Regions from separate parts of the Xenorhabdus doucetiae genome, predicted to be linked through region 1. Evidence: predicted binding sites of a transcription regulator. Region 1 holds the regulator's gene; each other region holds the start of a gene.
What was found. The regulator CRP, encoded in region 1, controls carbon source genes, mostly activating them, when cyclic AMP is high. The targets are predictions, from matches to a motif close to ATGTGANNNNNNTCACAT.

Region 1 (5,674 bases):
CGGTAAATCGACCAGACGAATCCCTTCTTCCACTTCGAACAGGTTAATCAACTGGGTACGGCCGGGGGTTTTACTGGTACGCGCAAGGCTCTTCTGGCGGGTCAGTGCATTCAGGGCACTGGATTTACCCGCATTTGACCTACCGGCAAACGCGACCTCAATGCCCACATCTTGAGGCAGGTGGCGAATGTCAGGTGCACTCGTGACAAAGTGGGTCATATGATAGTTGTAGTTCTTGATGGTCAAAATGGTTATCTCCCTGAGGAATACACAAAATAGCGCGGTGATTATACCGAGAGCAACCGCTTGTGGACAGGTGAACTTTATTCCTCCCCAACCACTATGTATATTCTTTAACATGGGAGAAAATGGGGTGAAATAAAATGGAATGTAATCGTTCGAAAGCATACCAATATGCAGGTTATTCTCGAAATAACCTTTGCCTAACTATGCGAATATAAAGTCGTATGAATAGATTTTCTCCCCACTCAACTAAAATACTCGTAAATGTAGGTAAATCTTTGGAACTTCATTCTATTGGGAATTACACTTAATGAGTTTTGTTGTTATGAGTTTTATTGTTGACCTCAAAAATAAAGGAACCATCAATGTTTAAACGTATTTTTGTGTCGCTTATGACTGCTTGTGCTATCAGTGCGATAGCTGTCCCGGCATTGGCCGCTGAAACTCACGTGAAGCTGGTCACATCAGCCGGAGAAATCGAACTTGAGTTAGAGAGTAATAAGGCACCCATTTCTACCAAGAATTTCGTTGAGTATGTCAATGAGGGATTTTATAACAACACTATCTTTCATCGTGTGATCCCCGGTTTTATGATTCAGGGCGGTGGCTTCACAAAAGAGATGAAGCAGAAGGCTACCAAGGACCCTATTAAAAATGAAGCCGATAACGGTTTGCGTAATCTTCGTGGCACGATTGCGATGGCGCGTACCGCAGATAAGGACAGCGCAACCAGCCAATTTTTTATTAACGTGACCGATAATGCTTTCCTTGACCACGGGCAGCGTGACTTTGGTTATGCCGTCTTTGGCAAGGTCGTAAAAGGTATGGACGTGGTTGATAAAATTTCTCAAGTCAAAACAGAAAATGTGGGTCCTTATCAAAATGTGCCGGTGAAACCCATTGTGATCTTGTCTGCCAAGGTTGAGCCTTAACAGCCCGAACCCGGCATCATACGGTATTCGGATAATCATTCATGGTTGTTTGAGTACCGTTAGCTCCCTCTGAATCATCCCTCTTTCTGCCATTTCTACGTTGCCACAGCAGGGCATCATGGCGATGTGATTCCCGTACCCCTATTTTAAAAATGCGTCTGTGGTATGATGAGTCCCCCCGTTGCTGTTGGTACTGCTTTGCCTGTTTTTACTGTCATACAGAATGCATAATACCCCTGTGGGGCAGGAACTTATAAAACTATAATAATCAGTAGGATATACTCCTATGTTACTCATAATAGATAACTACGATTCTTTTACATTCAATTTATATCAATATTTTTGCGAGTTAGGGACAGAGGTTTTAGTTAAGCGCAATGATGAGCTACAGCTTGAAGATATTGAAGCGTTGGCACCGACGCATTTAGTTATTTCTCCCGGCCCTTGCACGCCAAATGAAGCCGGGATCTCGCTGGAAGCCATTTCACATTTTGCCGGGAAATTGCCCATCCTCGGTGTGTGCCTGGGGCATCAGGCGATAGGTCAGGCTTTTGGTGCCAGCATTGTTAAAGCGCGTGAAGTGATGCATGGAAAAACCAGTTTAATTCACCATAGCCAGCAAGGGGTATTTAAAGGATTGGTTCATCCATTAACTGTCACACGTTACCACTCTCTGGTGATTGCCGCAGAAACGCTGCCGGCTTCATTTGAAGTGACAGCATGGAGTCAGCGCAATGGTGATGTCGATGAAATTATGGGAATACGTCACCGTACTCTGCCACTGGAAGGGGTGCAATTTCATCCGGAAAGTATTCTGAGTGAGCAGGGGCATGAATTATTGAATAATTTCCTCAAATATTAATCCAGATACCATCACATTTCCTCATTCGTTATTTTTTATTTGCCTTTGCGTGATTTTTTATTCATATTTTATGACTATTATTTCACTTTGAAATGGCAAATATACCCGATAATTTTCAAGTTGCCGCTCGCAAGACAAAAGCCGCTTATTATCCCCCGCAGCGCGGGGGATAATAAATGTATCTTGAAGTACGACAAGCAGATAAAAATAAGGTGAGGGAAATGGGAGAAAGCAAAGCAACAAACCGAAGTACCTATGATCAGGTGATGTTGCCTATTTATGCGCCGGCGAGTTTTATTCCTGTCAGAGGGCAAGGGAGTCGAGTATGGGATCAACAGGGTAAAGAATATATTGATTTTGCCGGCGGTATCGCGGTATTGGCTTTGGGGCACTGTCATCCGGCTTTGGTGAATGCCCTGAAACAGCAAGGTGAAAAATTGTGGCATCTCAGCAATATTTTTACCAATGAACCAGCCTTAACCTTGGCACAAAAATTGATTGATGCAACCTTTGCGCAGAAGGTCTTTTTCGCTAATTCAGGCGCGGAAGCCAATGAAGCCGCCTTTAAATTGGCTCGTCGTTATGCGATTACTCGCCATCATCCCAATAAAACCAAAATTATTGCTTTTCATCAGGCGTTTCATGGACGCACCTTTTTCACTGTTTCGGTCGGAGGACAGCCAAAATATACTGAAGGATTTGGCCCCAAACCGGCGGATATTATCCATGTGTCTTTTAATGATTTGGATGCGGTCAGAGCGGTGATTGATGATCACACTTGTGCCGTTGTCTTAGAGCCGATTCAAGGGGAAGGGGGCGTCACACCTGCAACAATGGCGTTTCTGCATGGCGTGCGTGAATTGTGCGATAAGCATCAGGCTCTGTTGGTTTTTGATGAAGTGCAAAGTGGGATGGGGCGTACAGGCAAGTTGTATGCTTACCAGCATTATGGCGTACAGCCGGATATCTTGACGACCGCAAAGGCGCTGGGCGGCGGTTTCCCGATCAGTGCGATGTTAACGACCGATACCATCGCGGCAGCTATGGAAACCGGCGCGCATGGCACGACGTATGGCGGAAATCCGTTGGCTTGTGCTATCGGCTGCGTTGCGCTGGATATTATCAACACGCCAGAAGTGCTGGCAGGCGTGGAAAAACGTCACGATATGATCATCCATGCCCTGGAAATGATGAACCAAAAATATGGCATTTTCCACGAATTTCGTGGCAAGGGTTTGCTGATTGGGGCGGTATTGCAAGCAGAATATCAGGGTAAGGCCAGAGAAATCTTGCAGCAAGCGGCGGAGCTGGGATTGGTGTTATTGAGTGCGGGAGACAGCATTTTGCGCTTTACCCCTTCATTGATCATTCCTGAGGATGACATCGTCGAGGGCATGATACGGCTGGAGATGGCGATATCCCGATGGTTAACCCAAAACAGGTGAAGCCATAAAAAAGCCAGTGCGAAGTAACAGGTTGCACTGGCTGGATTTCAGGTTTATCGGGAATTAGCGTGTCCCATAAACCACGATGGTTTTACCATGTGCGGAAATCAGGTTTTGATCTTCGAGCATTTTCAAAATACGGCCAACCGTTTCACGGGAACAACCCACAATCTGCCCAATTTCCTGACGTGTGATTTTGATTTGCATACCATCAGGGTGCGTCATTGCATCCGGCTGTTTGGCTAAATTGAGCAACGTCTGGGCGATACGGCCGGTCACGTCCAGAAAGGCTAAGTTACCTACTTTTTCGGAAGTGGTTTGTAGGCGACTCGCCATCTGAGCAGATAAACGCATCAGAATGTCAGGATTGACCTGAATTAACTGGCGAAATTTCTTATAGGAAATTTCAGCCACTTCACAGGCACTTTTTGCCCGCACCCATGCAGTACGTTCTTGCCCCTCTTCAAACAATCCAAGTTCACCGATAAAATCTCCCTGATTTAAATAAGAGAGAATCATTTCCTTACCTTCTTCATCTTTTATTAGAACAGCAACTGAACCTTTAACAATGTAGTAAAGCGTTTCTGCTTTCTCGCCTTGATGAATAAGCGTGCTCTTGGATGGATATTTGTGAATATGGCAGTGTGACAAAAACCATTCAAGAGTAGGGTCTGTTTGTGGCTTGCCGAGAACCATTCGCTTTATCCTCTGTTGTTATTTCTGCCCTTATGATGTGAGAAACTGGGTTTCTCTTCAGGCTGGCTTTATAAAGTCAATAGCTTAACATATAACTTGCTGAAAAACTGACAAACGGGAACTTTATATGGATTATCAGGATACGAGAATGCTGGCATATTGATCTTAATCCATATACCTTGCCAGTCCACGTTTGTAGCCTTGTTTGTAACACAGGAAAACGTTTCTGTCTCCTCCTGTATCGCTTCAGCCTATTAAACGGGTTGTCAGATTACCAGAAGTTTGGCAAAAAAGACGGTCTTGTTGATTTTACATTTATTTCTATCACCTAATTTATTGTTAAAAAACGGTCTATTTATTTAAATGAAACAGGTAACGTTATTTTTTGTTACCTGCTTTATTAAAAATAGACTCGTCATTAATAAACGACTTTCGTCTTGCGAGCGGCAACTTGAAGTTCATAGGATATAAATAGGAAAATTATGAGATTTTTTTGCCTTCCAGTAATTGCTTAACCAGCGGCGCCATAATTAATTCCATTGCCAGCCCCATTTTTCCTCCGGGAACGACAATAGTATCTATGCTGGAAATAAATGAACCCTGAAGCATGGCCAGCAAATAAGGGAAATCAATTTGAGTGAGACCGCGGAAGCGGATCACGATAAAGCTTTCGTCCAGTGAGGGAATAGCCTTGGCAGAGAAAGGGTTAGAGGTATCAACGGTAGGAACACGCTGGAAATTAATGTGGGTACGTGAAAATTGGGGAGTGATATAGCGGATATAATCATCCATTGAGCGGACAACGGAATCCATGACCGCTTCTCTGGAATGCCCGCGCTCGCTGGTATCACGGATGAGTTTTTGTATCCACTCCAGGTTGACGATAGGCACAACGCCAATCAACAGGTCAACATGGCTGGCGACATTGTGTTGTGGCGTGACAACCCCCCCGTGCAAACCTTCATAAAACAGCACATCTGTGTTTGACGGCAAGGGTTCCCACGGTGTGAAAGTCCCCGGCAATTGGTTATAGGGGACGGCTTCATCATAGGTATGGAGATATTTTCGGCAGCGACCATTGCCCGTTTCCCCATAGTCAAAAAAGGTTTTCTCCAGCATGCTGAAATCATTGGCGGCTGGCCCAAAGTAGCTGATATGTCTGCCCTGTTCTCTTGCTTTCCGAATCTCGGCATCCATTTCAGGACGAGTATAACGATGGAAACTATCCCCTTCTATCAGTGCGGCGGTGACGTCAAATTGCTGGAAAATCTTGCGAAAGGCGACACTGGTTGTGGTGGTTCCTGCGCCACTGGAGCCAGTGATTGCGATGACGGGATGTTTGGCAGACATGAACAGACTCCTTATCAATAAAATTGGCGGATCAGTCAATCAGAATGAATAAAGCAAGCGGAACCTCATGGGCGGAACGTCGCTTTGGGCAAGATATTAACGGTTTCATGTAATTCAGACCATACCAACAGAACCTCACCGCGTTC
Region 2 (5,674 bases), 1.6 Mb from region 1:
GTCACTGTGGTTTAACCTTTCTATATTCAGACATGCAGGCATTTTTACCTTGGTTTGGAAAAAATGCCTGTTTTATCTATTATCTGAAAACTTACGGCAGCGGATAATGACAGAAAGTCGGTCAGGGATGCTATTCTTAGACCGTAATGGATTATTGATACGGGCTGTTTCGATACAAGCCATATTCTTATAACCATTTTTACTCATATCTTTCATGCTACTGGAAAGTGCAGCGCCGGGGTTCCAGCATACGACATCACTATGGTGATAGTGGTGTATTTCAATGGTTCGTTTCCATAAAGGATCTCTGAGCAGGCTAAAATCGTCTGGCTCGGTATAAATACGGTCGGTTCTCCCGTGAAAGACTAAATCTTCATCAATAACTTGCTCTCTATCGGAGAGGGTATCAATAAAATGAGCGCCAAGTCCGCTCACTCGAATTTGATCGATGTCACTGACATTGAAGTAAGAGTGAAGGGCGCAAGTAGCCTGATATTCACCGTGGGGTTCTAGCTCTATTTCGCAAGTTTCCCCTAATTTAAAGCGGGCAATCAGCGTGAATTCATGTGGCCATAACTTACGGGTATAGGCGTTATCCTGCAATGTGAACGTCAAAATAACCCCGTTTTCATTCTCATTATGCGCTTTGAGTTCCCAGGGTAATATTCGTGCAAATCCATGACTGGGCGCTGAGGATGAACCAAACCAAGGCCAACAGATGGGAATACCGCCGCGGATGGGCGTGCCGGCATTAAAAAGCGTGTTATCGCTTACCCATAATACGGGTTTTTCGTTATTGGGCTGCCATGTAATTAGGTGGGCACCTTGAATACTGATCACCCCACGCGCTTTAGGATGGGAAACTACAATTAACGGAAAACCATCAATATTTCGCTGGCTGATATAAGGGGAGATCTGTTCTACAACGGGTAATGAGAAAATTTTATCAAGCATCGGTCATGACCTTATGTAACCTTGAATTGGCAGTGGAACCAAGGGACAAGAATAGCTCAATATTTTAGATAGATAAATATAAAAGCCATCTGTAAACAGATGGCTTTTGAACGTGGATAACAGCGCAATTATTTGGAGATATGAGCGACCAGATCCAGAACTTTGTTGGAATAGCCAGTTTCGTTGTCATACCAAGAAACCAGTTTTACAAAGTTATCGTTCAGTGCGATACCCGCTTTAGCATCAAATACAGAAGTCAGTTTTTCGCCGTTGAAGTCAGTGGAAACCACGTCATCTTCAGTATAGCCCAGAATGCCTTTCAGCTCGCCTTCTGCTGCTGCTTTGATTGCGTCACAGATTTCTGCGTAAGTCGCTGGTTTAGCCAGACGTGCAGTCAGGTCAACCACAGAGACGTTAGGCGTAGGAACACGGAAAGACATACCGGTCAGTTTGCCGTTCAGTTCTGGGATAACTTTACCTACTGCTTTTGCTGCACCAGTGGAAGATGGGATGATGTTCTGTGCCGCACCACGGCCACCACGCCAGTCTTTTGCTGAAGGGCCGTCAACCGTTTTCTGGGTAGCCGTTGTTGCGTGAACGGTAGTCATCAGACCTTCAACGATGCCGAATTTGTCATTGATAACTTTAGCCAGTGGCGCCAGGCAGTTAGTGGTGCAGGATGCGTTGGAAACGATATCCTGGCCTGCATAGGCATTGTGGTTAACACCCATAACGAACATTGGCGTATTGTCTTTGGATGGGCCAGTCAGAACCACTTTTTTCGCGCCAGCCGCGATGTGCTTACGTGCAGTTTCGTCGGTCAGGAAGATACCCGTTGCTTCTGCAACAACATCAACACCCACTTCATCCCATTTCAGGTTAGCTGGATCTCTTTCAGATGTAACGCGGATGGTTTTGCCGTTAACAACCAGTTGACCGTCTTTAACTTCAACAGTGCCGTTGAAGCGGCCGTGGGTTGAATCGTATTTCAGCATGTAAGCCATGTATTCTGCATCCAACAGATCATTGATCGCAACGATTTCAACGTCTGAACGTTCTTGAGCAGCACGGAAAACAATACGGCCGATACGACCAAAACCGTTAATACCTACTTTGATAGTCATAGTATTCCACCAGCTATTTTTTAGTGAATTAAAAGTTGTGTCTAAAGTTACCAAAATCTTGCCAGCCGTCAAGCGGAATCGTGTCAACCATTGAAAAAGATCAACTTAACAATCACCATCTGGACGCTTGCTATACAACTGGAACAAGCTCTACGCACCACATTATCGGGGTATAAGGAGATATTTAAAGTTACCATCGGTTAGATATGTGAGACTTATCACAATTAGTAAAGTAAATTGCTATGTTGAATGGGTTAGAATGCATTTTGACATTTTGTTGTTAATTTTTTGTTGTTTTCGATGATTCTTTATTGAAAATATTGGCCTTAAAAGGTGGTCATTATGACTAAAAGTCAAAATATTTTCCTTTCTATAGAACAGCTTAGTAAAATGCAGCACCATGTTACACAAGAAGCAGGGACTGAGCCGCCATTTTCCGGAAAACTACTGCACAACAAGAAAAGTGGTATTTATTATTGCCTGTGTTGCCGCCAGCCACTATTTATTTCTGAGACGAAATTTGATTCAGGGTGTGGATGGCCGAGTTTCTACCAACCGATCAGTGATGACTCTATCACCTATATTGATGATTATTCTCATAATATCCATCGGATAGAGGTACGTTGTAGTCAATGTCAGGCACATTTGGGGCATGTTTTCCCTGATGGCCCCAAACCGACAGGAGAACGTTTTTGTATCAATTCAGCATCACTGTGTTTTATTGATAAGGAAACCGGCGAAGAAACAGCGGGTTAATGTTATGCCTGCATACTCTGAATTTAAATAATTTCGATAGAATTTGGGATTGGACAGTTGAAAAAGAAACGATTCAGCCTATTTTTAATAAAACATGCCGTGTATACAGGCAAATAGCGCATATAGCCATTAAAGCCATTAAGGAAATCTCGATGAAGTTGGATGATTTACTCTCCGCCATGACGCCTGAAATTTATCAACGATTAGTTCAGGCTGTTGAACTGGGAAAGTGGCAGGATGGTGTTCCCCTCACGCCAGAGCAGAAGGAGTACAGTTTACAAGCAGTGATGCTTTGGCAGGCAAAAAATAATCATGATCCTGACCATATGACGATTGGTACAAATGGCCAAATTGCCATAAAAAGCAAACAGGAGTTAAAGGCGATATTTCAGTCTGAAATGGTCGCGAAATTAAAACCTCAGTCGGAAGAGTGAAAGAGGGTGAATTTGCAACCTCGCCCTTGCAGAAAGCAGGGCGAGGCAGGTTTAGATCACTGATTATTCATCCGCATAACTCAATTCTCCCCGCAGATTTTGTTGCATCAAGTAGCGGATCTCTTCAGGGGTATAAGCTTGGCTCAGTAAATAGTGCAATTTCGTTAAAGCGGCTTCGAAAGTCATGTCATAACCACTGATAACGCCTGATGCAGCCAGAGAATGACCTGTTGCATAGCCTTCCATGTTGACCCGGCCAGAAATACATTGCGTCAAATTAACCACAATAATGCCTCGCTCGGTGGCTTTCTTTAATGTTTGCAACAAATCAGCACGTTGAGGCGCATTACCTACACCGTATGATAGTAAAATCAATGCCTTAACGGGCTGCATCAGAATATTTTCTACCACTTGACTGGATAACCCTGGATAGATAGTCACCACCCCAATGGGTTGTGATGTGATTGGATTCACAACAAACTCGCCGTGCCTGACAGGCAGGGGATTGGTTTTAAAGGTGCGGATATTGATTCCGGCTTCCATCAGGGGTGAACAGTTAGGGGATGAAAAGGCATCAAAACCATCTGCATGGGCTTTAATTGTTCTGTTTCCACGAAATAATTTATTGTTGAAAAACAGGCTGACTTCGTTGATGGGGTAATTTGCTGCGAGATACAGCGCATTAAGGAGATTAGTTTGCCCATCGGAACGCAGTGCTTCCAGCGGAATTTGTGACCCTGTCACAATAATCGGTTTATTGAGGTTTTCGAAGATGAAAGAGAGTGCTGACGCCGTGAAAGCCATGGTGTCCGTACCGTGCAGAATAACAAAGCCATCATAGTCATGGTAATTCTGATCGATATCATTTGCGATAACGCTCCAGTCGTCAGGACTCATATCAGAAGAATCAATCAGGGGCTGATGTTCACGGATCGTGAATGTTGGCATTTCTGGACGGTGAAATTCTGGCATTTTTGCGAGTTGTTGCTGTAAATGACCGGAAACGGGAATGTACCCATTGGGGGAGTGCTGCATCCCAATTGTGCCGCCAGTGTAAACAACATAGATGGATTTCTTCTGCATGATAATGCCTCACTAAAAACAGTTAGCTGGATTATAGGGAGTATCAGGAAGAAAAAAAGCCTGATGGTAAAATCAGGCTTTCAGTTTGCCAGAAACTTACTGTCAGAAAACCAGTCAATGGTTTTTAACGGGTATCTGTTTTTAGCGGATATCGACGCAATTCAGACAGAATGTATAGATATTCTGCGGATCGTTCATGTTCTTATAAAACACGGCTTGTTTTTTCATATCTTGGGCAACGTCGGCAAGTGGCGCCGGCAACATTGACTGCAAGGTATTTGGCAACAGTGCTTGTGCTGATGCAGTCAGTCCCAGCATGAGTTTTTCAGAGAATGAAGGCTCAGGTTGCATCCAATTCAATGACGCATTTTTGACCCCTGCTAATGCAGCCGCTTTTGTCACCGCATCATCAAAATCACCCAACTGATCCACTAAACCGTGTTTTTTAGCATCAATGCCACTCCAAACACGTCCTTGGGCAATGTTATCAATTTCGTCCAGAGATTTATTGCGGGCAGTGGCAACCAGTCCAATAAACTTACTGTAACCATTTTCAATAGAGAGCTGTATGACATCTGAGACAGTCTGGTTTAGCCCTTTGGTTGCAGAGATATCGGCTAATGGGGTTGTTGAAACACCGTCAGTATTCACACCAAGGTAATTGAGGCTTTTTTCAAGGGTTTGAACCACACCAAAAATACCAATAGAACCAGTTAATGTATTCGGATCAGCAATAATGTAGTTAGCCGGGGTGGATATCCAGTAACCGCCTGAGGCAGCGATCCCGCCCATCGAAACGACGATAGGTTTCGCCTTGCCCGTTTTGTCATTGCGGATAGCGGCCAGTTCATTACGAATAATTTCAGATGCGCCGATACTGCCACCCGGGCTGTTTACGCGTAATACAATCGCTTTTATATTGGGGTTATGGTGTGCTTCACGCAGTTGTTCAACGAGCGTGTCACTGCCAACGATACCCGGCAATTGCTTCCCTTCCAAAATTGGCCCTTCAGCAATAATGACGGCAATATTGCCTTTATCGTCGGTATCTTGGACAGGTTTTTGGTCAATGTAGTCATAAATGCTAATGTAATTGAAATGTTTTTGTTCTTCATTCCAACCAAATTTATCCCGCATTATTTTTTCAACGCTATTGCGTGGTTCAATCGCATCCACCAGTTTATTTTGATACGCATACAGTGACGCATCTCCGCCGGCTTTACGGAATTTCTCGACAAAATTTGTTGCACCGGGGAAGACCTGATCGGCGGGGATATGCCGATTAACGGCAATGGTACTTAAGTAATTGTTCCACAGTTCGTT
Region 3 (5,674 bases), 1.9 Mb from region 1:
TCGTTCATGTCCTGAGAACCGATGCTGACAACCTGCTCGCCTTTCAAATCCGCAATATTTTTAATTGCCGGTACCGCATTCAGCAGGGCATCAATGCCTACTTTACCCGCGGTATAATTCGATTGAGTTGCAGATTCACCACCCCCGGCAATTGTGCCTCCAGTTGCCAAAACCGTAATGTTTGGCAGAGCGAAAGCAGAACCACTAACTAAAGCCAGAAAACCGGCAATTGCTGTTATTTTAGTCTTTTTCATTATTCAACCTTTTGTAAAAAAAGCCATTTTATTATGTAAACTCACAATAAATAAACTCTAATTAACAATAATTTTTGGGAATTGATAGAGCGGATAAAAAAAACGCCGTATGATATGCGCCTTTAACATACATTGAAGTGAATCACGATGACGCAGACCTATATCCCAGGCAAAGATGCCGCGTTGGAAGACTCCATTAGCCGCTTTCAGCACAAACTGGAGTCTCTTGGTTTTAATATTGAAGAGGCCTCATGGCTGAATCCTGTTCCGAATGTTTGGTCAGTACATATCCGCGATCGTGACTGCCCGCTGTGCTTTACGAATGGCAAGGGTGCCAGCAAGAAAGCGGCTTTGGCCTCTGCATTGGGAGAATATTTTGAGCGTCTATCGACAAACTATTTCTTTGCTGATTTTTATCTCGGTAATACCGTTGCTAATGGCGAGTTTGTTCATTATCCAAATGAAAAATGGTTCCCATTGCCAGAAGATGATTCTCTGCCAAAGGGGATTTTAGACGAACGCCTGCACCGTTTTTACAATCCAGATAACGCGCTTTGCGCCAGCCAGTTAGTTGATCTGCAATCGGGTAATGAAGAGCGTGGGATCTGTGCCCTGCCATTCACTCGCCTGTCAGATCATCAAACGATTTATATTCCAATGAATATTGTCGGAAACCTGTACGTTTCAAACGGCATGTCAGCCGGCAATACCATGAATGAAGCACGTGTTCAGGGATTATCGGAAGTCTTCGAGCGCTATGTGAAAAACCGCATTATCGCAGAATGCATCAGTTTGCCTGAAATTCCACAAGAGATAATGGATCACTACCCAAGCGTGGTGGCATCGGTCAATAAATTGCAGGAAGAAGGCTTCCCGCTCTATTGTTACGATGCTTCACTGGGTGGGCAATTTCCCGTCATTTGCGTCGTCCTGTTCAATCCTAATAATGGCACTTGTTTTGCCTCCTTTGGCGCCCATCCTGATTTTGGTGTTGCACTGGAGCGCACAGTCACAGAACTGTTGCAAGGCCGTAGCCTGAAAGATTTGGATGTCTTCACTCCGCCGAGTTTTGATGATGAGGAAGTTTCTGAGCATACTAATCTGGAAACTCATTTTATTGATTCCAGCGGTGCAATCAGTTGGGATCTGTTTAAGCAAGATGCCGATTATGAGTTTGCCGACTGGAATTTCAGCGGAACGACAGAGGAAGAGTTCACCACCCTGATGGGGATCTTCAATCAACTGGATGCAGAAGTTTATGTTGCTGATTATGAGCATCTTGGCGTTTACGCTTGCCGGATTCTGGTGCCCGGCATGTCCGATATTTATCCGGTCGAAGATCTGCACATTGCCAATAACACCATGGGAACTCATCTGCGCGACACCATTCTGGCATTGCCGGAAAGCCAATGGCAGCCAGAAGAATATTTGGCTTTCCTCGAACAGTTAGATGATGAAGGTTTGGATGATTTCACCCGTGTCCGTGAGTTATTGGGCATTGCGGCGGGTAAAGATAACGGCTGGAGCAACCTGCGTATTGGTGAATTGAAATCCATGCTGGCACTGGCCGGCAAAGACTTGGAACAAGCCCTGATTTGGGTTGAGTGGACACAAGATTTTAATGCCTCGGTTTTCACGGCGGAACGTGCTAACTATTATCGCTGTCTGCAAACGCTGTTGCTGTTGACTCAAGAAGAAGATCGCAAACCAGAGCAGTATTATCAGGCATTTGTCAAAATGTACGGTCAAGACACGGTCGATGCGGCTTCTGCTGCGCTTGCCGGAGAAAACTGCTTCCATGGCCTATGGGCTATTGATTCAGAATTAAAAGCATTGCCCGCTCATCAAGCATTACTGAATGCTTATGAGAAACTGCAAAAAGCCAAACGTGAATTTTGGTCGAATAAATAAACTGTTGCATTAGCGTTTGTTAATAACAAAAAGTAAATTTCAGGTTAAATACAATTTATTTTTAAATAACAAATAAATGACAATTTAACCTGTTATTTTACTTTTAATCTCCAAAAGACTAAAAGCACCAATATAAAATATTTTATAAAAATTAAAAATATTTATCATTTAAAATCATTAAGTTATCATAAAATCATCTCGTTTATCCTGCCATACTTCATTAGATTTTCAGCCTAATATGATCCATATCAAATTCAGGCCAATGCCCGTTTGTTACTATCAAGGCGTGCTATAATTAATCAAGGATAAAGAGCGTGTTAGTATGAAAACTGACAACCCTTTTAATTTATTTCCGCCTGCTGTAATGGCACAAATCGCTGATGATAGTGGTGTCTATAAAACCCATAAACATCCCGCAGTGACGTATTTATCGGCAATCATGGCAGGTGTGTTTATTTCCATTGCTTTTGTTTTTTATATTACGGCAACAACCGGAACCGCCTCTATTCCTTATGGATTAGCGAAATTAACCGGCGGGATCTGTTTCTCCCTTGGCCTGATGTTAGTGGTGATATGTGGTGTCGACCTCTTCACGTCCACCGTATTAACGATCATTTCAAAAGCGACAGGACGTATCACTTGGTCTCAAATGTTCAAAAACTGGATTAACGTGTATATCGGTAATCTGATTGGCGCCCTGTTTTTCGTCGCCTTGGTTTGGTATTCCGGCCAATATGCCGTTGCCAATGGGGCTTGGGGTTTGAATGTCTTACAGACCGCAGACCATAAAATGCACCACTCTTTTGTCGAGGCCGTATGTCTGGGGATTTTAGCCAACTTGATGGTATGCCTGGCTGTCTGGATGAGCTATGCCGGACGCAGTTTGATCGATAAGCTATTTGCATTAATCCTGCCCATTGGCATGTTTGTTGCGAGTGGTTTTGAACACAGTATCGCTAACATGTTCTTAATTCCGTTCGGGATCATAATCAAAAACTTCGCCCCAGAAGCATTTTGGCAGCAAGCAGGGACAACCCCTGAAAAATTTCCCCAACTGAACGTTTCCAGTTTTATTACTGATAACCTGATCCCTGTCACGATAGGTAACATTATTGGCGGTGCGGTATTGGTCGGGTTGGCTTATTGGTTGATGTATTTACGTGGCGACAAAAAACAGTAAGTTGCCTCCCTATCAGATTTCTTAAAATTTCCACTGTTAAAAGGTAGAAGTATCATGTCCGAGTTAAACGAAAAATTTTCTGTAGCATGGCAAGGCTTTAACGAGGGTAGCTGGCAGAATGAAGTCAATGTCCGTGATTTCATCCAGAAAAACTATCTCCCGTATGAAGGGGATGAATCATTCCTTGAGGGTGCCACAGAAGCGACAAACGTTTTGTGGGAAAAAGTCATGGAAGGTATCAAAATCGAAAACCGCACCCATGCACCGGTAGATTTTGATACTGATATTGCGTCTACCATTACCTCTCATGATGCCGGTTATATTGAGAAAGCGTTGGAACAAATCGTTGGCCTGCAAACCGAAGCGCCACTGAAACGTGCCATTATTCCCTTTGGTGGCATTAAAATGGTTGAAAGTTCCTGTAAAGCTTACGATCGCGAACTCGACCCAAAACTGAAACAAATTTTCACTGAATATCGTAAGACGCATAACCAAGGGGTATTCGATGTTTACACCCCCGATATACTGAAATGCCGTAAATCGGGTGTCTTGACCGGCCTGCCTGATGCTTACGGCCGTGGTCGCATTATCGGCGATTACCGTCGTGTTGCGTTGTACGGTATCGACGTCCTGCGCGATGAGAAATTTGCTCAATTCACCTCCTTGCAGGAAAAATTGGAAAACGGCGAAGAGTTAGAAGCGACCATTCGCCTGCGTGAAGAGCTTGCCGAACAGCACCGTGCCCTGAGTCAAATCAAAGAGATGGCGGCTAAACATGGCTATGATATTTCCAACCCTGCCACCAATGCCAAAGAAGCCGTGCAATGGACTTATTTCGCTTATCTGGCCGCCGTTAAATCCCAAAACGGGGCGGCGATGTCCTTTGGCCGTGTTTCCACCTTCCTGGACATCTACATCGAACGTGATATTCGGGCAGGTAAATTGACCGAACAACAAGCTCAAGAGCTGATCGACCATTTGGTCATGAAATTGCGCATGGTACGTTTCCTGCGTACACCAGAATATGATGAGCTGTTCTCCGGCGACCCTATTTGGGCAACCGAATCACTGGCGGGTATGGGCCTGGATGGGCGGACGCTGGTCACCAAAAACAGTTTCCGCTTCCTGAATACGCTCTATACCATGGGACCATCCCCGGAACCTAACATGACCATCCTGTGGTCTGAAAAACTGCCCATTAGCTTTAAAAAGTTTGCCGCAAAAGTCTCGATCGATACGTCATCCCTGCAATATGAAAATGATGACCTGATGCGCCCTGACTTCAACAGCGATGATTATGCTATCGCGTGCTGTGTCAGCCCAATGGTGGTGGGTAAACAAATGCAGTTCTTCGGCGCCCGCGCGAATCTGGCAAAAACCATGCTGTATGCCATCAACGGCGGTGTGGATGAAAAAATGAAAATGCAGGTTGGCCCGAAAGAAGAACCCATGAAAGACGCCGTGCTGGATTATGATAAGGTCATGGATCGCATGGATCATTTCATGGATTGGCTGGCAAAACAGTATGTCACGGCCCTGAATATCATCCACTACATGCATGATAAATATAGCTACGAGGCATCATTGATGGCACTGCATGATCGTGATGTGGTTCGCACCATGGCGTGTGGCATCGCAGGCCTGTCTGTTGCTGCTGACTCACTGTCTGCGATTAAATATGCGAAGGTTTCCCCAATCCGCGATGAAGATGGGCTGGCAATTGATTTCAATATTGAAGGTGAATATCCACAATTCGGTAACAACGATCCCCGTGTTGATGATATCGCGTGTGATCTGGTTGAACGTTTCATGAAGAAAATTCAGAAACTACAAACCTACCGCAATGCCATTCCGACACAATCAGTGCTGACCATTACCTCAAACGTGGTTTATGGTAAGAAAACGGGTAATACGCCGGATGGGCGTCGTGCCGGCGCACCCTTTGGACCCGGTGCGAACCCAATGCACGGGCGCGATCAAAAAGGTGCCGTGGCGTCATTGACTTCGGTGGCTAAACTGCCGTTTGCCTATGCCAAAGATGGTATTTCATACACGTTCTCTATTGTACCCAATGCGTTGGGTAAAGATGATGAAGTGCGTAAAGCCAATCTGGCGGGTCTGATGGATGGTTATTTCCATCACGAAGCGGATATCGAAGGGGGTCAGCATCTGAACGTCAATGTGATGAACCGCGAAATGCTGTTGGATGCCATGGAACATCCTGAGAAATACCCTCAATTGACCATTCGTGTATCAGGCTACGCGGTGCGGTTTAACTCTTTGACGAAAGAACAACAACGGGACGTTATCACCCGTACATTTACTCAAT
Region 4 (5,674 bases), 1.3 Mb from region 1:
GCGCTGTACCAAACGCATCCATTACGTACACATCACACAGTGCAGCATACTGCTTGGATAACGTTTCATCGTCTTTTTTCTCACCTTTGTTGAAGCGAACGTTTTCCAGAACCACTAATTCGCCTTCCGCCGCTTCAACACCCTCCAGGTAGTCTTTTTCCAGACGAACAGGAGAAGAAAGGGCTTCTTTCAGATAATCAACGACAGGTTGCAGTGAGAACTCTTCGTTGTATTCTCCCTCAGTCGGGCGTCCCAGGTGAGAAGTAACCATGACCTTGGCTCCCTGACTCAACGCAGCCTCAATCGTCGGCAAGGACGCACGGATACGTGCATCAGAGGTAACTTTGCCATCTTTTACCGGCACATTCAGATCAGCACGGATCAATACGCGTTTACCCGCCAGATTTAAATCAGTCATCTTAATTACAGACATGGTGAATCCTCTCATTGATTCTTTATAAATTACTCAATCTTCCGCTGTGTGCTGTTTGTGACACAACAAATGATTATTTGAAACCCGTTGCGGCCATTGCCAGTGTCGTATCAAGCATACGGTTGGCAAAGCCCCACTCATTATCACACCACACAAGCGTCTTAATCAGGTGATTACCGCTCACCCGCGTTTGTGTGCCATCCACAATAGCACTGTGGGGATCGTGGTTAAAATCCGTTGAAACCAACGGCAAATCGGTATAATCCACTATACCATGAAACTCTCTGACCGCTGATTTTTGCAGGATCTGGTTAACATCGTTAACATTCACTGACGTGCGGACTGTCACGCTCAAGTCAATGGCTGTCACATTGATAGTGGGTACTCGAACAGAAATCGCCTCAAACCGATCATTGAATTTCGGGAAAATACGTGTGATCCCCGCCGCCAGTTTTGTATCAACCGGAATGATGGATTGACTGGCCGCTCGGGTGCGACGTAAATCACGGTGATAAGCGTCAATCACAGGTTGATCATTCATTGATGCGTGAATGGTTGTCACTGTACCCGATTCAATATTGAACGCATCATCCAACACTTTAATGATGGGAATGATGCAGTTTGTGGTACAGGAGGCATTGGAAACAATGCAATCTTCGGCAACCAATTCATGATGATTGACACCATAGACCACGGTGGCATCCAGATCATTGCCTCCCGGATGCGCAAACAGGACTTTTTTGGCTCCGCTGGCAATATGAGACTCTCCGTCTGCCCGCTCACCATACTTGCCCGTACAGTCAAGCACGATATCAATACCCAGTTCTTTCCACGGCAGAGCTGAAATTTCCGGTTGATGGAACAGCCGGATACTGTCGTCTCCTACTTGCAATAAATCATTGTTCAGGCGTACATCCCATGCAAAACGCCCATGACTGGAATCGTATTTCAATAAGTGGGCAATGCCTTGTGCATCCGCCAACTCATTAATAGCGATCACTGAAATTTCAGCCCGACGCCCGGATTCGTAAAGGGCACGCAAGACGCTGCGCCCTATTCTCCCGAAACCGTTAATCGCTACCCTGATAGTCATGTTACTCCCTGAATGTCTCTGTAGTCATGCAACCGCTTAGAATAACTGAGCAACGTCGGCTTGTACGGATAATTCATCATAAAATTAATCAGATTGTGACAGACAAGACATTTTATTGTCTCATTTACGCATCAAACTGAAACGGTTCAGCTTTAATGAGAGCAGGTTACGAGAAAACAAACGTGATGGCAAGCGCCATTCGTCACATCATAGAGGAAAAGTTGAACAAAAAAAGAGCGCATTCGCTCTAAAATTGATGCGAATGCGCTTATCAGGATAATTTGTTGATTATTTCAGCAGAGCGGATGCCTTGGCGACAACATTTTCAACCGTGAAACCAAACGCTTTGAATAGCTCATCAGCCGGTGCAGATTCACCGAACGTATTCATGCCGACAACAGCGCCGTTAATACCTACGTATTTGAACCAGTAATCAGCAATACCTGCTTCGATGGCAACACGGGCAGAAACTGCCGCTGGCAGCACCGCTTCACGGTATGCCGCATCCTGCTTATCGAAAGCATCGGTGGATGGCATGGAAACCACGCGAACCTGACGACCTTCGGCAGTCAGTTGTTCAGCCGCTTTCACCGCCAGTTCGACTTCGGAACCTGTTGCAATCAAGATCAACTCAGGCTGACCGGCACAATCTTTCAGGATGTAAGCGCCTTTCTCGATATTCGCCAATTGTTCAGCCGTACGCGCCTGCTGTGCCAGATTTTGGCGGGAGAAGATCAGTGAAGTTGGGCCATCTTTGCGCTCAATGGCATATTTCCACGCCACCGCAGATTCAACCTGGTCACATGGGCGCCATGTGCTCATGTTTGGCGTGACGCGCAGGCTGGCAATCTGTTCTACTGGCTGGTGGGTCGGGCCATCTTCACCCAGGCCGATGGAATCGTGGGTATAAACGAAGATGCTGCGCACTTTCATCAGCGCCGCCATACGCACCGCGTTACGGGCATATTCGACGAACATTAGGAAGGTTGCGCCATAAGGTACAAAACCACCGTGCAGTGCGATACCGTTCATGATGGCAGACATGCCGAACTCACGTACACCATAGTGAATATAGTTACCGTCCTGAACGTCGTTCAGTGGCTTGGAGCCAGACCACATGGTCAGGTTACTCGGTGCTAAGTCAGCGGAGCCGCCCATAAATTCCGGCAGAACTTTACCGAATGCTTCCAGTGCATTTTGTGATGCTTTGCGGCTGGCAATGGAGGCGGGATTTTGTTGCAGGTTTTCAATGAATGCCTTGGATTCGGCTTCCCAGTTTGCCGGCAGTTCACCGTGGGTACGGCGAGTGAATTCAGCGGCCAGTTCTGGGTAAGCATTCGCATAGGCCGCAAATTTCTCGTCCCAAGCAGCTTCTTTAGTCTTACCTGATTCTTGCGCGTTCCAGCCAGCGTAAATGTCCTGAGGAATGTCAAACGCAGGATGTTCCCAACCCAGCGCCTTGCGGGTTGCTTCGATTTCAGCATCCCCCAGCGGAGCACCGTGACACTCTTCTTTACCGGCTTTGTTTGGTGAGCCAAAACCGATGATGGTTTTGCACATCAACAGGGAGGGTTTGCCTGTCTCTTGACGTGCGGCTTCAATCGCTGCTGCAATCGCCCCAGAGTCATGGCCATCTACGCCACGGATAACATGCCAGCCATAGGCTTCAAAGCGTGCTGCGGTGTCATCGGTGAACCAACCTTCTACTTCACCATCGATAGAGATGCCGTTGTCATCATAGAATGCAATTAATTTGCCCAGTTTCAGCGTACCGGCCAAAGAGCAAACTTCATGGGAGATCCCTTCCATCATGCAGCCGTCACCCATAAACACATAAGTGAAGTGATCGACGATATCATGGCCGGGACGGTTGAACTGCGCTGCCAGTGTGCGTTCTGCAATCGCAAAACCGACTGCATTGGCAATACCCTGCCCCAATGGGCCAGTGGTGGTTTCTACGCCTGGAGTATAGCCATATTCTGGATGGCCCGGCGTTTTAGAGTGCAATTGACGGAAATTTTTCAAATCATCAATAGAAACATCATAACCCGTCAGATGCAGAAGGCTGTATATCAGCATGGAGCCATGACCATTGGATAACACAAAACGGTCACGATCAACCCAGCTTGGATTAGAAGGGTTATGGTTCAAATAATCGCGCCACAGCACTTCGGCAATGTCGGCCATTCCCATTGGTGCGCCGGGATGCCCTGATTTTGCTTTCTGCACAGCGTCCATGCTCAAAAAGCGGATAGCATTAGCAAGGGTTTTACGAGTGGTCATTCTTTACTCCAAGTCGGATAAAAGCGTTTAGTGAACTAAGGACTAATTTTCGCAGCGCAGTATACAAACCGCAATCATTAATGTCAGATAATTAACGTCAGTTTAAGGAGGACTATCTTAATTTCTCCTTGGCAATAATTCTTTGATTTACCCCGTTGTTTTGCTGCTTTCTTGTGGCAATGCGTACAATCAGGGTATTTTTGCGCAAATAGGGAGTCATTTCCTAGCGTGATTTGCGCAATAGAAAGCCACGTATTAAACACGATACCCAATAGGTTAATCAAGGCCGAAAAGCCGCGTTTTTATGCCAAGTTATGAAGATGCGATAAACGTGATAACCTTCTTTGACTGGAAAAATTTACTGATTTAGAGAAAGGTAGATGTCAGAATTTTCATACTCAAAACACTTAAGATTCACTTGTAATATATTTTGACTAACGGATAAACCTGTACGAATTACAGCCAATCTAATTTCAGAAACCAATTGTTTCAGAGTAAGGTAGATACCTGAGCTAATATTGGAAAAAATAATATCGCTATAAAAAAGAAAAATCAAAATAAAATTTTTTTAATAAACCATTTATGACCAACTATCATTATTCTATTTTTGCCTCCAATAAATTATCACTAAATATAAAAATAACTCATAAAAACATGCCACAAACTCAATAAAATTTAATTATTAGATGATAAAAAAAAGGAATTTGAATTAATGATATAAAAAAGTGAACTTATAAGCTCAGCATCATTTAAATAGCGTTTAAAAATGATAGAAGTCAATCTTCTCCCGCGCATCGCGCGGGAGAAGATTGCAGATTATCACTATTATTAAATTTATTCAACTACATTCAAAAATTATTAAGGAAATAACATGAAAAGAATAATTATTTTTATTTCATTATATTTATTAGGGTTACAAATAGCTTTTGCTGACGTTAATTCAATAAATACACAGTCTGGTTACGATCTTGCGACAGAATTAACTCAGAGATACAACGATACTAGAAATGATTGTGGCGATGAAAATCGTCCTGCATTTTTATGTTCCGGAATTATGTTGAGAGGAACAGTTCCTTCAGATAATTATTATTCTTGGAATCCAAGTCCACATTCGCAACGTAGTGGTGGTGTTTCATTTTCTTACTTGAGAACAGATTCTAAGCTCATTACATTAGATGCTGGCTACACAAATGGGTTTATTTTTTCTCCTTATTTATCAACCTCAGCAAATAATAAAGAGCACCCTGAAGCGCTTTGCTATTTCCCCATCAATGCCGTTTCTGCAGACAGAAATGACAAAGGATGTGGTGCTATTCCCGGCATTCCTGGAAGTGCGCCTTGTCAACAACAAGGCATTACAACCGCCCAACAGTGGATAAACAATGGAAGCGATGAGGAGAATCAGTGTGGTTTTGATGTCAGCATTAAACCAGGGGCAAATCATGCTGATGCCTTTATACAGGGAATTAAAGCTCGTTTACAGCTCCCGTTGACAGTAAATAATGAATTAATATTAGCTACTTGGCCCCAAAATATTCCCCATGAATTACCTATCGAAGCCTTTTTTTATCTTCAGGAAGGGCTGGCAGGAGCACAACATGATCAACGAGATTTTCTTAACTCTACAGGGAAAATAATACCAATTGTACGGATAGAGCTTCCTTCTGACTACAGTCAAGATGCGACTTTCACTTATAACCCAGAGGATCAAATTATTCGCGATTAAAATAATAATCAGAAAATAAATCTAAAAACAGAAATTAGCTCCATAAAATATTACAACTAAGATTCAACAATAAGTGGAATGTGGCTATTTACGAAAAAATAAAGTTTCAAGCGTAAATAGCCACAATATAAAACGAAAT

Region 2: the regulator CRP is predicted to act here: its motif matches at 2,285-2,302, upstream of msrB (peptide-methionine (R)-S-oxide reductase MsrB).
Region 3: the regulator CRP is predicted to act here: its motif matches at 2,402-2,419, upstream of focA (formate transporter FocA).
Region 4: the regulator CRP is predicted to act here: its motif matches at 1,717-1,734, upstream of epd (erythrose-4-phosphate dehydrogenase).

Annotation. Positions count from the first base shown of each region.
Region 1 is NZ_FO704550.1:3,883,501-3,889,174, reverse strand. Features, by position in the region: gene yihA (ribosome biogenesis GTP-binding protein YihA/YsxC) at 1-246, opposite strand, end outside; gene ppiA (peptidylprolyl isomerase A) at 609-1,175, shown strand; gene XDD1_RS16980 (aminodeoxychorismate synthase component II) at 1,462-2,037, shown strand; gene XDD1_RS16975 (aspartate aminotransferase family protein) at 2,259-3,482, shown strand; gene crp (cAMP-activated global transcriptional regulator CRP) at 3,546-4,178, opposite strand; gene XDD1_RS16965 (phosphoribulokinase) at 4,659-5,528, opposite strand; gene XDD1_RS16960 (YheU family protein) at 5,594-5,674, opposite strand, start outside.
Region 2 is NZ_FO704550.1:2,310,943-2,316,616, reverse strand. Features, by position in the region: gene alr (alanine racemase) at 1-15, shown strand, start outside; gene XDD1_RS10410 (D-hexose-6-phosphate mutarotase) at 73-954, opposite strand; gene gapA (glyceraldehyde-3-phosphate dehydrogenase) at 1,083-2,078, opposite strand; gene msrB (peptide-methionine (R)-S-oxide reductase MsrB) at 2,421-2,834, shown strand; gene XDD1_RS10395 (YeaC family protein) at 2,987-3,268, shown strand; gene ansA (asparaginase) at 3,332-4,351, opposite strand; gene sppA (signal peptide peptidase SppA) at 4,493-5,674, opposite strand, start outside.
Region 3 is NZ_FO704550.1:1,559,206-1,564,879, reverse strand. Features, by position in the region: gene ansB (L-asparaginase 2) at 1-254, opposite strand, end outside; gene ycaO (30S ribosomal protein S12 methylthiotransferase accessory factor YcaO) at 402-2,165, shown strand; gene focA (formate transporter FocA) at 2,488-3,345, shown strand; gene pflB (formate C-acetyltransferase) at 3,400-5,674, shown strand, end outside.
Region 4 is NZ_FO704550.1:961,140-966,813, reverse strand. Features, by position in the region: gene pgk (phosphoglycerate kinase) at 1-433, opposite strand, end outside; gene epd (erythrose-4-phosphate dehydrogenase) at 507-1,526, opposite strand; gene tkt (transketolase) at 1,815-3,809, opposite strand; gene XDD1_RS04580 (hypothetical protein) at 4,681-5,535, shown strand.